2 regions of the Nanhaiella sioensis genome follow, and region 1 is predicted to be linked to the other one. Evidence: a T-box and tRNA genes for the amino acid it is inferred to sense, from the RefSeq annotation. Region 1 holds a T-box; the other holds one or more tRNA genes.

Region 1 (6,606 bases):
TGAGAGAATTAAAGTATTAAAAGGCAAAAGAAGAGCTAGGAAAATGAGAAAGATGATCATTGATTATCGAATAGCTGCTGGAATGAGAGAGTATCCAAAGTTTGATATCGTCAGAATGTTGGCACTTGCGAGAGAGGTTATGTTAGAAGTAGGTCAGTTGTATGAACAGCAAGGATTAATTGAAGATCAAGAAGATGTCTTTTTTTTAAGGACGCAGGATATAAGAAGTAGGGAGCAATTAAGGCTTACCATTCTAACGAACAAAGAGGTATATAAAAGGGAGTTTGCTAGAACAACGATCCCTCGCATTGTATTAAATACTGGAGAAACATATTATTCAGCTCAAAATGTTGATCCCCATAGCAAAATTCTTCAAGGTGTTCCTTTATCAGCAGGTATTTATGAGGGTAAAGTAAGGGTTATTTTTGACCCGAATAAAGCTGAGTTATTAGAAGGGGAGATTCTTGTTACTGAAAGTACGAACCCTGCTTGGACACCGTTATTCATGACTGCAAAAGGGCTAATCATGGAGTATGGTGGTCCTGTTAGTCACGGTGGAATTGTAGCAAGAGAATATGGCATTCCTGCTGTTGTCGGTATACCTTCTGCAACAGCAACATTGAAGGATGGACAAATGGTTAGAATTAACGGTGAGACTGGTACGGTTGAAATATTAAAACAACAAGATATGACTCATTAACTTTGAATTTAATTTGTTTTGCTAGGTTCATATTTTACATGAACGTTATTATCGTAACTTTGCGGCTGTTTGTAAGAAATCACAAGACCAATTGGGGTTCTCTGCCATTGTCATCGCTTTAAAAAAGTAAGACGAAACGCCATTTTTACAAGTTTTTATTTCTTAGAGTAGCAACCACTGCTGTGGAAATATCGAACAGACAAATGGTGGAAGGGTGAGTAAGCCTGACTAATTGCTTCATTTTGAAGACCACAAGCGCTCAAAATTTTCACATAAATATAAGATAGAGGGTACCATCAAATGATAGCACCCTCTTAAAACCTACTTTTTCTTGTTCTTAACTTCTAATAATTCTGCAATGATTTTTCCGTGGTCTGTATTGTCAATGAAGCCTGCAAATAGTTCCTTTTGAGGACCATATGCATATACTGGTACTTCTTCACCAGTATGTCCACTTGTCGTCCAGCCAGATAGAGAACGAGTATTTACGATAGCTTCGATAGCATTGTCAATAACAGTCAATGTATCTTCTTCAGCTTTAGCAGCATCTTTTACAGCATGTATTTCTTCTTTAGTTAATTCTAAATCGATGTACTTACTTAGGGCTTTTTCTACCTCTAATCCTTCAACAATTTCATTAGCAATGAAATCAGGCGTTTTCTTAAATGCTTTGATCGGTTCAACGAAGAAATTATAAACACCGTTAGCGCCGATAGAGAATCCTCCAGTTGAATGGTCAGCTGTCACAACAACAAGTGTGTCACCATCTTTTTTCGCAAACTCAATCACTTCTTTAAAGGCATTTTCAAAATCTTGCATTTCGCTCATCGCTGCGACGATATCATTATCGTGACCCGCCCAATCTATTTGACTGCCTTCTATCATTAGGAAAAAGCCGTCTTTATCCTTTCTTAAGCGGTCAATTGCTGCTTTTGTCATATCTTGTAAAGAAGGAATGTCAGCAGTACGGTCAATCATTTTGTCCATACCTTTTGGAGCAAATAAACCTAGAATTTGGTCGTTTTTATCTTTTAACAATTCATCACGTGTTGTAACATAACTATATCCATCCTTTTGGAATAACTTAGTTAAATTGCGGTCTTCGCGTTCAAAGTATGATGTACCGCCTCCAAGTAATACGTCCACTTTATGCTCTCCGTTAATGAGGTCATCATAATAATCATCAGCGATTTGATCGTAATTCTTTCTAGAATCATCGTGAGCAGCATATGCAGCAGGTGTTGCGTGATTGATTTGTGATGTAGCTACTAAACCTGTTGCCATACCATCTTCTTTTGCTTGCTCAAGAATTGTTTTTACATCTGATTTATCGTTATCTACAGCAATAGCGCCATTATATGTTTTTACTCCACCAGACATTGCAGTTGCCGCTGCAGCAGAATCAACAACATTTTCTTCATGATCGTCTGGGTATGTAGTTTGTAATCCCACTAAGTATGGATCGAAAGCTGTTTCTTCATATTTTATCGTGTCTGGATTATCATTCATATAACGAAGAGCTGTCATATAAGGAACACCCATTCCGTCACCGACCATAAAGATCACATTCTTTACTTTGCCATTTTTTGATGAGGCTGCATTAACAACTTTTTCTTCACCATGCAAAAGGCCGATACTGCTTACTGTTAATGTACTAACAAGTGCCACAGGTAACAGTGACTTCTTCCAATGCCATTTTTTCATAACATTATTTCCTCCCTATATGTTTGATCATATAATAGTTTAAGAGAAAAATGTAAAAGAGGTATTGATAAATTACTAACATTTAGTAAATAAAATGTAAATCGGTAAAATAATGGGATGTTATTGACCGAATAATGACTAATGGTGAAACGTACTTTAAAAGAGAATACTAAGCTAGAAGGATGACCTTTGATTAACTGTGATGTTGTTAGTAAAGACTTCTAATTCATGATCTTGCTTTTAAGTTTGTTTAAAAAAAAGGCATGAAAAAATTTTATCACCCGTATCTTTTTTTTATCGTTATTCGTTTTATATATTGAGAGGTGCAAAAAGGAGGAGTAGATGTGTACACAAATGCTAAATCTTGCACGAACTTGGACGATCAACATGCAGCCTTGTCATTAAATGAATTAGAAAAGCATTATCAAAAGCTAACAAAATACTGTCATTTTCTTTCTCAAAATAGTTGGGATGGGGATGACCTTGTACAAGAAACATTGCTCAAGGCACTACAGCGGTATAAGGATTTGCCTGATATGAATTCCGCATTGTTAAATAAAATAGCTTATCACCAATGGATTGATAGTTGTCGAAAAAGACAGCGAGAAACAATTGAATCTACTCCAGAAACGATTGTTACTGACGTTGATCACTTAGAGCATTCTTTAGATATCATCCAAAAATTAGTGTCAAAATTAACACCAAAGCAAGCAGTCGTTTTTATTTTAAAGGAAGCATTTCAATATCAAATTACTGAAATTGCAAATATTTTAACAACGACAGAAACGGCTGTTAAAAGTATACTTCATCGTGGAAAAAAGCGGATAAAAAACATTTCACTTGATGATCCATTGTCACCAGTTCATTGCTTGTGGCCAGAGCAAGAACAAGAACAGTTAATCACTTCACTTTATTTGTCATTAAAAATGCAAGATCCTGAAATACTTATCCGCGTGATTCCAAGTATTGATTCTCTAAGTAGTGATAGTGAAAAGCCAGTATGTAATAGTAAGTTGATACGTCCAATATCCTCTCGGGCTGGCATAATTTCTATGGCAGCTTAGATAAATATGATGATGGAGGAAAGAAATGAGTACAATACCTTATGTCATTGAACAAACAAGTCGTGGAGAGCGTTCCTATGATATATACTCAAGGCTTTTGAAGGATCGTATTATTATGGTTAGTGAAGAAATTAATGACCATATGGCTCAAAGTGTAGTAGCACAGCTATTATTTTTACAAGCTAATGATGAAGAGAAAGATATTTCACTCTATATTAACAGTCCAGGAGGTTCGACTTCAGCAGGTTTTGCGATTTTTGATACGATGCAATATATCCAACCTGATGTACGAACGATATGCACTGGTATGGCGGCATCCTTTGGTGCAATGCTTTTACTTGGTGGAACAAAAGGGAAACGTTATGCGCTTCCAAATAGTGAAATTATGATTCATCAGCCTTTAGGAGGTGCTAAAGGTCAAGCGACAGATATAGAAATTTCAGCTAACCGAATTGTCAAGCTTCGATCACATATTAATCAAATCATTGCTGATCGGACAGGGCAATCACTCGATAAGGTGTCTAGAGATACAGATAGAGACAATTTCATGAGTGCAAAAGAAGCAAAGGAATATGGGCTTATTGATGACATCATTAACTAATCAGCAAGTGTATGAGAAATTTCTTGACACCAAAATAAATATCCATTAATATACTTTTTAATAAAAGCACACAAAATTTGATGACGAGAACAAGTAAACTAAATGATCCGTCCTCCAGAGAGCTAGTAGGTGCTGAAAGCTAGCGTTCGGACTTTAGTTGAACAATCATCTCCGAGAAGTCAAGCTGAATGAAGTAAGCTTGAACGGATTTCCCCCGTTAATAGGAACACGTATGATTGTACGTTGCTAAGTGCTATTGACCGGCGTCGATAGAAAAAGGGTGGTACCGCGGATACCCCGTCCCTTTATAGGGATGGGGTTTTTTGTGTGCTTTTAAGCTCTTTTCGTATCCATTGTTACGTTTATTAAAGGCTCTTGTCATAAGCTTTGTTGTTATTTTTACTAAATATGGACAGTATGAAGTAGATAAGATGGTACGAACTCTAGAAGTATAGGTCCTATATATCTAAGAACGAAAAGCAACAATCAATGTGAAAACAGCCTTATTAAATTACAACAGTTATTCATGGTATGAAGTTGCCATGAAACTTTCAAAACGAAAACAATAATACGAAACAGCTAAAATTAAAAGGAGTGGTACTGTGAGAAAGGTTGATGTGAAAGAACAAGCAAGCGATAGAGAAAAGAGAGTCCAACAACGTTGGAAAAAAGAGGATACATTTAAACAATCAATTAGCAATAGAGAAGAAAGCACAAGCTTTGTATTTTACGAAGGACCGCCCACTGCAAATGGCTTACCCCATGCAGGGCACGTGTTAGGTCGTGTTATTAAAGATTTAGTCGCACGTTATAAAACGATGGCTGGATATAAAGTGTTACGCAAAGCAGGATGGGATACACATGGTTTACCTGTAGAATTAGGTGTTGAAAAGCAATTAGGAATATCGGGTAAGCATGATATCGAAAAATATGGGATCGAAAAATTTATAAACAAGTGTAAAGAAAGTGTGTTTGCTTATGAACAACAATGGAGCACCTTTACAGAGCTAATTGGCTATTGGGTGGATGTAGAGGACCCGTATGTGACATTAGAAAATAGTTATATCGAAAGTGTATGGCATATTCTTGGAACGATTCATGAGCAAGGACTTTTATATAAAGGACATCGTGTGTCACCATATTGTCCTAGTTGCCAAACATCGTTAAGCTCCCATGAAGTTGCACAAGGATATAAAGATGTAAAGGATTTAAGTGTAACTGTTAAATTTCCTATCAAAGATCGTGAACATGAATATCTTCTTGGTTGGACGACAACACCTTGGACGCTTCCTGCAAATGTTGCTTTAGCTATTAATCCTCAAATAACCTATGTAAAAGCTAAAAAAGGTAAAGAGGTGTATTACGTAGCAGAAGCATTAGCTGAAAATGTACTACAAGAAAATTATCAACTTCTTTCACGAATGAAGGGGGATGAGCTAGTAGGAATAGCGTATGACGCTCCATTTGACAACATCCCTGTAGAGAAGGGTCATATTGTTATTGAGGCGGATTTTGTAACTGATAGTAACGGAACGGGTGTCGTCCATATTGCACCAGCATATGGAGAAGATGATTATCGCGCTGCACAACAATATGAGTTAAGCTTCGTCAATGTAGTCAATGAATCAGGTCGTTACACAGATGACCTTCCGATGTTTGCAGGGAGGTTTGTGAAAGATTGTGATGTAGATATCATCAAATATTTAGCAGCAAACAATCTTTTGTTTCATAAGCAAAAATATGAGCATAGCTATCCTTTTTGTTGGAGGTGTGACTCACCGTTACTGTACTATGCGACAGATAGCTGGTTCATTAAAATGACTGCTGTGAAGGATCGCTTACTTAGCAATAACGAACAGGTGACATGGCACCCAGAACATGTGAAGCACGGAAGGTTCGGTAAATTTTTAGAAAATGTTGTTGATTGGAATATAAGTAGAAATCGATATTGGGGAACACCTCTAAACATTTGGACATGTGAACAGTGCGATCAACAATTTGTCCCAAAAAGCATTCAGGAGTTGCAAGCGAACAGTGTAGAGCATGTTGATAAAGATTTGGAACTGCATAAACCTTATGTTGACGATGTGAAGGTTGAATGTCGAAGCTGTGGGGGCAATATGAACCGTACTCCAGAGGTAGTGGATGTATGGTTTGACAGTGGCTCAATGCCATTTGCCCAACACCACTACCCATTTGAGAACGGAGAATTGTTTAAAGATCAATTTCCTGCTGATGTTATTGCTGAAGGTATTGATCAAACTAGAGGTTGGTTTTATAGTTTGTTAGCAATCTCGACATTATTCACAGGAAAAGCTCCGTATAAAAGAGTACTTTCACTCGGTCATATTCTCGATGAAAACGGCCAAAAGATGTCTAAAAGTAAAGGGAATGTTCTTGATCCACTAGAATTAATTGAAGAATTTGGTGCGGATGCGTTAAGGTGGGCGCTTATAGCAGACAGTGCTCCTTGGAACTCGAAGCGTTTTTCCAAAGCAGTCGTTGCTGAAGCTAAGTCTAAGCTCGTTGACACGTTT
Region 2 (6,606 bases), 640 kb from region 1:
AGTTCTACTTACGTTATTTATTTAGGATGAATTGTTAAATGAGGTAAAATAAAAACAGAGTAAGCCCTAGTAGGTCTACTCTGTTTTGTTTATTTCTTCGGATTAGGTATTTGTTGAATGGCTAATGACAAAATGATAACACTTATAATAACATTTAACACAAATTGTGCAGGAAGTACGATGTGAAAAGCATCCATTAAGGTGAAAAATAAAGTCGGTATTGTTACACTATATGCAGATAAAATCCACGAATGTCGATATGTAATCTTTTTTGTTAAGACACTATTTATGATCAACCCGATGAACGCGAGTAACGTAATGCCTAGAAATTTCATACCGCTAGAAAAAATATACATGATAAGAATGAAAACAGGGATGATAATTATTAATAATGAGTCTAATGTGTTTATGAAATTTAGCATATCATCACTAGAAAATGATATATCCCCAAAGCTTGAATAATAAAATGATTGCTCATTGTCATTAGAAACATATACAGCTCTGTTTTTTAGCAACGCCAAGCCATCACCATCAATAATATTAACAGTGTCAATAATTGATATATTTTCACGACTATCGATGATTAACGAAAAATCATTTTTTGAAATGAGAATTGGTTCTTCGTCAAGGGTAGATAACTGACCATCCTCAATGTAAAAAGAAGGGAGGTCTGACTCAAAAACCTCATTCACAGTATTAACACCTTTAGAAATATCACTGGCAATAAAATATGCTGTAGGTATAATAGAGATGAATGTTAATAAAAACACATATAAAATTGTTTTTCCTATACCTTGAAAACGAAATTTAGCTATATCATTAGTTGAGTATAAGCTTTTAACTAATTGTCTGAAAATAGACATCTCAATAATCCCCTTTATTTTCTTTTTCTCTATCATAATTATTTTAGCGTGGTGAAAACTATAAAACAACGTCTAATATGAATGGTCATTTTATAAGTTGAAATATTGCTTTTTCCAGTTATTTGCGATAAGCACTAGCAGAAATTGTCCACCTTTCATTCGATTGTTAAGCTATTGTAAATTCTTTATTAAAAACCTTTACAATTCTAATGTATTTCGTTAATAATTGTATAGGGTTTTGTAAGCTTGTGTCGAAACTAGTCAGATAATTTTTCGGAGGTAGAAAAAGTGGAACTTGATGTTCAAAAGATGATTTTTGAATTTATTGGTGGTTTAGGTATCTTCTTATTTGGGATTAAGTACATGGGAGATGGACTGCAAAAATCCGCAGGTGACAAATTAAGAGATATTTTAGACCGCTTTACGACCAACCCATTTATGGGTGTCTTAGCTGGTATTATTGTAACAGTGTTAATTCAAAGTAGCTCAGGTACAACTGTTATTACAGTTGGTTTAGTCAGTGCTGGCTTTATGACTTTAAGGCAAGCAATTGGTGTAATCATGGGGGCAAATATTGGGACGACTGTTACTGCATTTATTATCGGTATCAAATTGTCAAATTACGCTCTACCGATTATAGCAGTAGGGGCTCTCTTACTCTTTTTCTTCAAAAATAAGAAAATTCACAATTTAGGTCAAGTAGTATTTGGCTTTGGTGCACTTTTTTATGGTTTGAAACTAATGAGTTCGGGGATGAAGCCACTACGTTCACTCGAATCGTTTGCTGAGTTAACAGTGAACATGAGTGAAATTCCAATTCTTGGAGTAGCTATTGGAACAATCTTTACTGTCATCGTGCAAAGTTCGAGTGCAACCATTGGGATATTACAGGAATTGTATGGTCAAGGTCTGTTGAGTTTAAATGCTGCATTGCCTGTTTTATTTGGTGATAATATTGGTACAACGATCACTGCGATATTAGCTTCAATTGGAGCATCAGTTGCAGCTAGGCGAGCTGCTCTGACACACGTATTATTTAATTTGGTTGGAGCAACCATATTTCTAGTTGGATTGAAGCTCTATACACAATTGGTTATTATGCTGCAAGAGGCATTTAATTTAAACCCAGAAATGACCATAGCATTCGCGCATGGAGCGTTTAATATAACGAATACGTTGATTCAATTACCGTTTATAGGTGTGTTGGCATATATTGTAACAAAACTTATACCTGGTAATGATTCGGTAGTGGAATATAAAGCTAAGCATTTGGATCCTAACTTTATTGAGCAATCACCATCTATTGCATTAGGTCAAGCGAAAGAAGAAGTTGTTAGAATGGGTGAGTTTGCTACTCTAGGTTTAGAAGAGTCACATAAATATTTAAATAGCAATTTGCAGAAACATGCTGATCTATCTATGCAACTAGAGAGTGCCATCAATAATTTAGACCGGAAAATTACTGATTATTTAGTATTACTCTCTTCAGCTTCATTGTCACAAAATGAATCAGAAGAGCACTCAGTGTTAATGGATACCGTACGAGATATTGAACGTATAGGTGATCATTTTGAGAATATTGTGGAGTTAGTTGATTATCAGCTATCAAATAAAGTGAAGATGACTGATTTAGCAAAAGCTGATTTAAAAGAAATGTTTGAATTAACAATTTCTACTGTGAAAGAATCAATTCAATCTCTTGAAGAAAACGATAAAGAATTAGCACGAGAAGTTGTGAAGAAAGAAGACAAGATTGATAAGATGGAAAGAACATTGCGTAAAAAGCATATTTTACGATTAAATGAAGGCAAATGCTCTGGACAAGCTGGAATCGTATTTGTGGACATCGTAAGTAATTTAGAACGTATAGGTGATCACGCTGTTAATATCGCTGAAGCGGTATTAGGAGAGTAAAAATAATCATATAATCACAAGAGAGGTATGTTGGAAATCGAAATTGGATTTTTAATATACCTCTTTGTTATACGCTATTTTTCAATTCATTGTTCCGTTCCAGAGATTTAAGCAAGTATACACCTAGTGTTCGTGGCATTTTGCTGCTTTAACATTTGCTCTTACAATACTCAATATACCGTCCATATTTAGTAAAAATAGCAACAACAGAGCCTTGTAAGTTAATTGACTTACATAAACAATCGGTGCTAGTATGAAATTGCTATTAACAAGTACAGGAGGCTTGGTGATGGAGTTATTGATTTGGATAATAGTGATTTGCTGTTTTATCATTTCTTTTGTGGGTTTAATATATCCGATTATTCCAAGTGTACTTTTTATCGTAGCAGGGTTCTTAATTTATGGGTTTCTAATTAGCTTTGAGCAATTTTCAACGTTATTTTGGATGATCCAAGGAACTTTTGTTTTGTTATTATTTGGTGCTGATTATGCAGCAAATCTAATCGGTGTCAAAAAGCTAGGTGGGAGCCAAGCCGCTGTATGGGGTAGTACAGTTGGCTTACTAGTAGGACCTTTTGTAATACCAGTAGCTGGGATCATTCTCGGGCCATTTCTAGGTGCTGTTATAGCAGAGTTAGTTGTTCACAAGAAAAATGTAAAAGAGGCGACAAAAATTGGCTTAGGGTCATTATTTGGATTTTTAAGTGGTGTAGTGGCAAAAGGGTTCATCCAATTTATTATGATTATATATTTTTTATTTACTGCTTTGTAAAGAAAGTTTTACAATGTTAGTATGGTTATATGGAGCTTTTGACATGGACCCTTAGCTCAGTTGGTTAGAGCTGACGGCTCATAACCGTCCGGCCGCAGGTTCGAGTCCTGCAGGGTCCATCTAAGCAAGCCTTTCAGGAATATATTGAAGGCTTTTTTTAGTTTGATTGAATGAGAAGAGTTAAAAATACATATAGTAAATTAGGGTTTGTTACAAGCAAATTAATTGAAATATTGTGGAAAATTTGCTAATCTATAAGCAACGGACTTAAGAAACATTCATGTTTAGTAATTATGAAAATGAATGTTGCACAGTTCACATTTTGTGTTCAAAAGTCTATGATTGAACACAGTTCATTACATAATTTGAGGAGGAATTATTATGGCATTTGAATTACCAAAATTACCTTATGAATATGATGCATTAGCACCTCACATTGACAAAGAAACGATGACAATTCATCACACAAAACATCACAATGCATATGTAACAAATCTTAATGCTGCATTAGAAGGAAATGAAGAACTTCTAAGCAAAAGCATTGAAGATGTAATGAGTAACTTGGACGCTGTTCCTGAAGCTGCTCGTACTGCAGTACGTAACAATGGTGGTGGTCATGCGAACCATAGCTTATTCTGGACGATTTTATCTCCAAATGGTGGGGGCGCACCTACTGGTGAGCTTGCAGATGAGATAAACAATAAGTTCGGAAGCTTTGATAGCTTCAAAGAAGCGTTTGCAAAAGCTGGCGCTACTCGATTTGGTTCAGGCTGGGCATGGTTAGTTGTTAACAACGGTGAGCTAGAAGTGACGAGCACACCAAACCAAGATACTCCACTTATGGATGGAAAAACGCCAATTCTTGGATTAGATGTATGGGAGCATGCATATTACTTAAACTATCAAAACCGTCGCCCTGATTACATTTCAGCTTTTTGGAATGTTGTAAATTGGGATGAAGTAGCTAAGCTTTATTCAGCTGCGAAGTAAATAGGAAACAAAAAAACAACAGAGGGTATAACCTCTGTTGTTTTTTTGTTATAAACTTTTACTTAGGTTGTTTTTCGGCATAAATTATTGTCTTTCAATAAAAGTTAAACACGAATATAACTAACGTTTGGGGCATTTTTTCTTCTCATACACATTTAATAATTAATATATATAAGCAACAGTTTACGGATAAAGCCATTGCTAATGTTGTTTAATAAATCCAATTGATGTTACGTTTATTTGTCAAAATATTAATAGTTGTGTTCGTGTTTATGATTAATACGGCAACAATTTTTTCCTGCTTCATACATGTCATACATTTAAAAAGCCTATTTCTATATACATAACTAAATCGCCTAATTGGAAAACTACTTTGTAGATAAAGAAGGGGAGTTTTTCAATGTCGGCTTTACGCAAGTTAATTGGTGATGTGGATGTTAATAAGGATTTACTATTATTATTAATAATTGGAGGGCTGTATGCATTAAGTATTGCTTTATCAAATACATTCGTAAATGTGTATTTATGGAAGCAGTCAGGTCAATTTAAAGATTTAGGGATTTACAACTTATCAATTGTTATTATGCAACCATTAACATTTATAGTAGCGGGAAGATGGGCAAAGAAGATCGATCGCGTTCTCGTACTAAGGCTAGGTGTAACATTTCTTGCAATATTTTTTATAGCCGTTCTTTTTTTTGGTGATCAAGCATCTCGGTATTTAATCGTTCTTGGGGGACTGCTTGGAATTGGTTACGGGTTTTATTGGTTGGCTTATAATGTTCTTACCTTCGAAATAACTGAACCAGAAACACGTGATTTTTTTAATGGCTTTTTAGGAATTGTTACTTCATTTGGAGGGATGATCGGTCCCATAGCTGCAGGTTTTATTATATCTAGGATGGAAAAATTCACAGGATACACTGTTATTTTTTCAATATCTCTTGCATTATTTATCGGAGCTGTAATATTTAGCTTGTTTTTACAACCAAGAGCAGCAGAAGGTGACTTTGTATTAAAGAGGATCATCCAAGAACGAAGGCATAACAAGAATTGGGCAAATATTACTAATGCGCACTTTTTTCAAGGTGTACGAGAAGGAACCTTTGTCTTTGTTGTTTCTGTCTTAGTATTTATTACAACGAATAGTGAATTAGCTCTAGGGACATTTGGATTAGTAAATTCAGCAATTTCATTTGTTGCATATTATTTAGCAACGCGATTAATAAAACAAAAATATCGAAAAAAGGCAATCTTAATAGGTGGCTTGTTGCTATATATGTCCATTTTTTTAATATTATTTCATGTCACTTATACAAAGCTCATCATGTATGCTATCGCCATCGCAATTGCTTATCCGATGCTTTTAGTTCCATACATTTCATTAACTTATGATGTTATTGGCAAGGGGTGGAATGCAGCACAAATGAGAATTGAATATATAGTTGTACGTGAGTTGTTTTTAAATGGTGGAAGGATTGTCTCAATTTTATTATTTTTAATTGCAGTATCTTTTTTTGATGAACAAGTAAGTATTCCTATCTTGTTAGCCGTCATAGGTACTGGCCATGCGTTCATTTATCTTTTTATAAGAAATATCGAGTTTGTAGATGAAAAAAATGTAGAATCAAATAAACAAGCTGACGAATGTACTCAACAAGTTGGAAATCGAGAAGGTGGTTCATCTGTATAGTTGAATTGCCTTTTTCATATTTTAACAATGGAAAATTCAGCTGCTATTATATAAAATAAATATTAATGAAATAATTAATGTAGTAGGTGAATGAATGAAAAAGAAACAGAAAAAAAGTAAAAAGAAAAGGAATCATCTCCCATTTCGGTTGAATGTGCTATTTTTTATCGTTTTTTTACTATTTTCTACCCTGATTTTAAAGCTTGGTCTTACTCAGATCGTTTACGGGGAAGATTACAAACGTGAAATTGAAAAAAAGGAAGAGGTGACTGTTAGTGCATCCGTTCCAAGAGGAAAAATATATGATAGGAACGGTAATGTCATTGTGGATAATATACCGTTAAACGCGATTACATATACAGGTTTTCAAGGTA

The links. The T-box of region 1 lies ahead of ileS (isoleucine--tRNA ligase). A T-box ahead of a tRNA ligase gene usually reads a tRNA of that ligase, here a tRNA-Ile.
Region 2: it encodes a tRNA-Ile, which carries the amino acid that the T-box ahead of ileS (isoleucine--tRNA ligase) is inferred to sense. The anticodon was not compared.

What each region holds. Positions count from the first base shown of each region.
Region 1 is NZ_JBKAEG010000001.1:2,782,739-2,789,344, forward strand. It holds gene V1503_RS12835 (PEP/pyruvate-binding domain-containing protein) at 1-700, shown strand, start outside; gene V1503_RS12840 (alkaline phosphatase) at 1,022-2,404, opposite strand; gene V1503_RS12845 (sigma-70 family RNA polymerase sigma factor) at 2,749-3,468, shown strand; gene clpP (ATP-dependent Clp endopeptidase proteolytic subunit ClpP) at 3,494-4,069, shown strand; T-box leader at 4,141-4,377, shown strand; gene ileS (isoleucine--tRNA ligase) at 4,672-6,606, shown strand, end outside.
Region 2 is NZ_JBKAEG010000001.1:3,427,462-3,434,067, forward strand. It holds gene V1503_RS15870 (DUF1189 domain-containing protein) at 90-863, opposite strand; gene V1503_RS15875 (Na/Pi cotransporter family protein) at 1,152-2,777, shown strand; gene V1503_RS15880 (DUF456 domain-containing protein) at 3,067-3,549, shown strand; tRNA gene V1503_RS15885 (tRNA-Ile) at 3,595-3,668, shown strand; gene sodA (superoxide dismutase SodA) at 3,931-4,539, shown strand; gene V1503_RS15895 (MFS transporter) at 4,940-6,232, shown strand; gene V1503_RS15900 (peptidoglycan D,D-transpeptidase FtsI family protein) at 6,327-6,606, shown strand, end outside.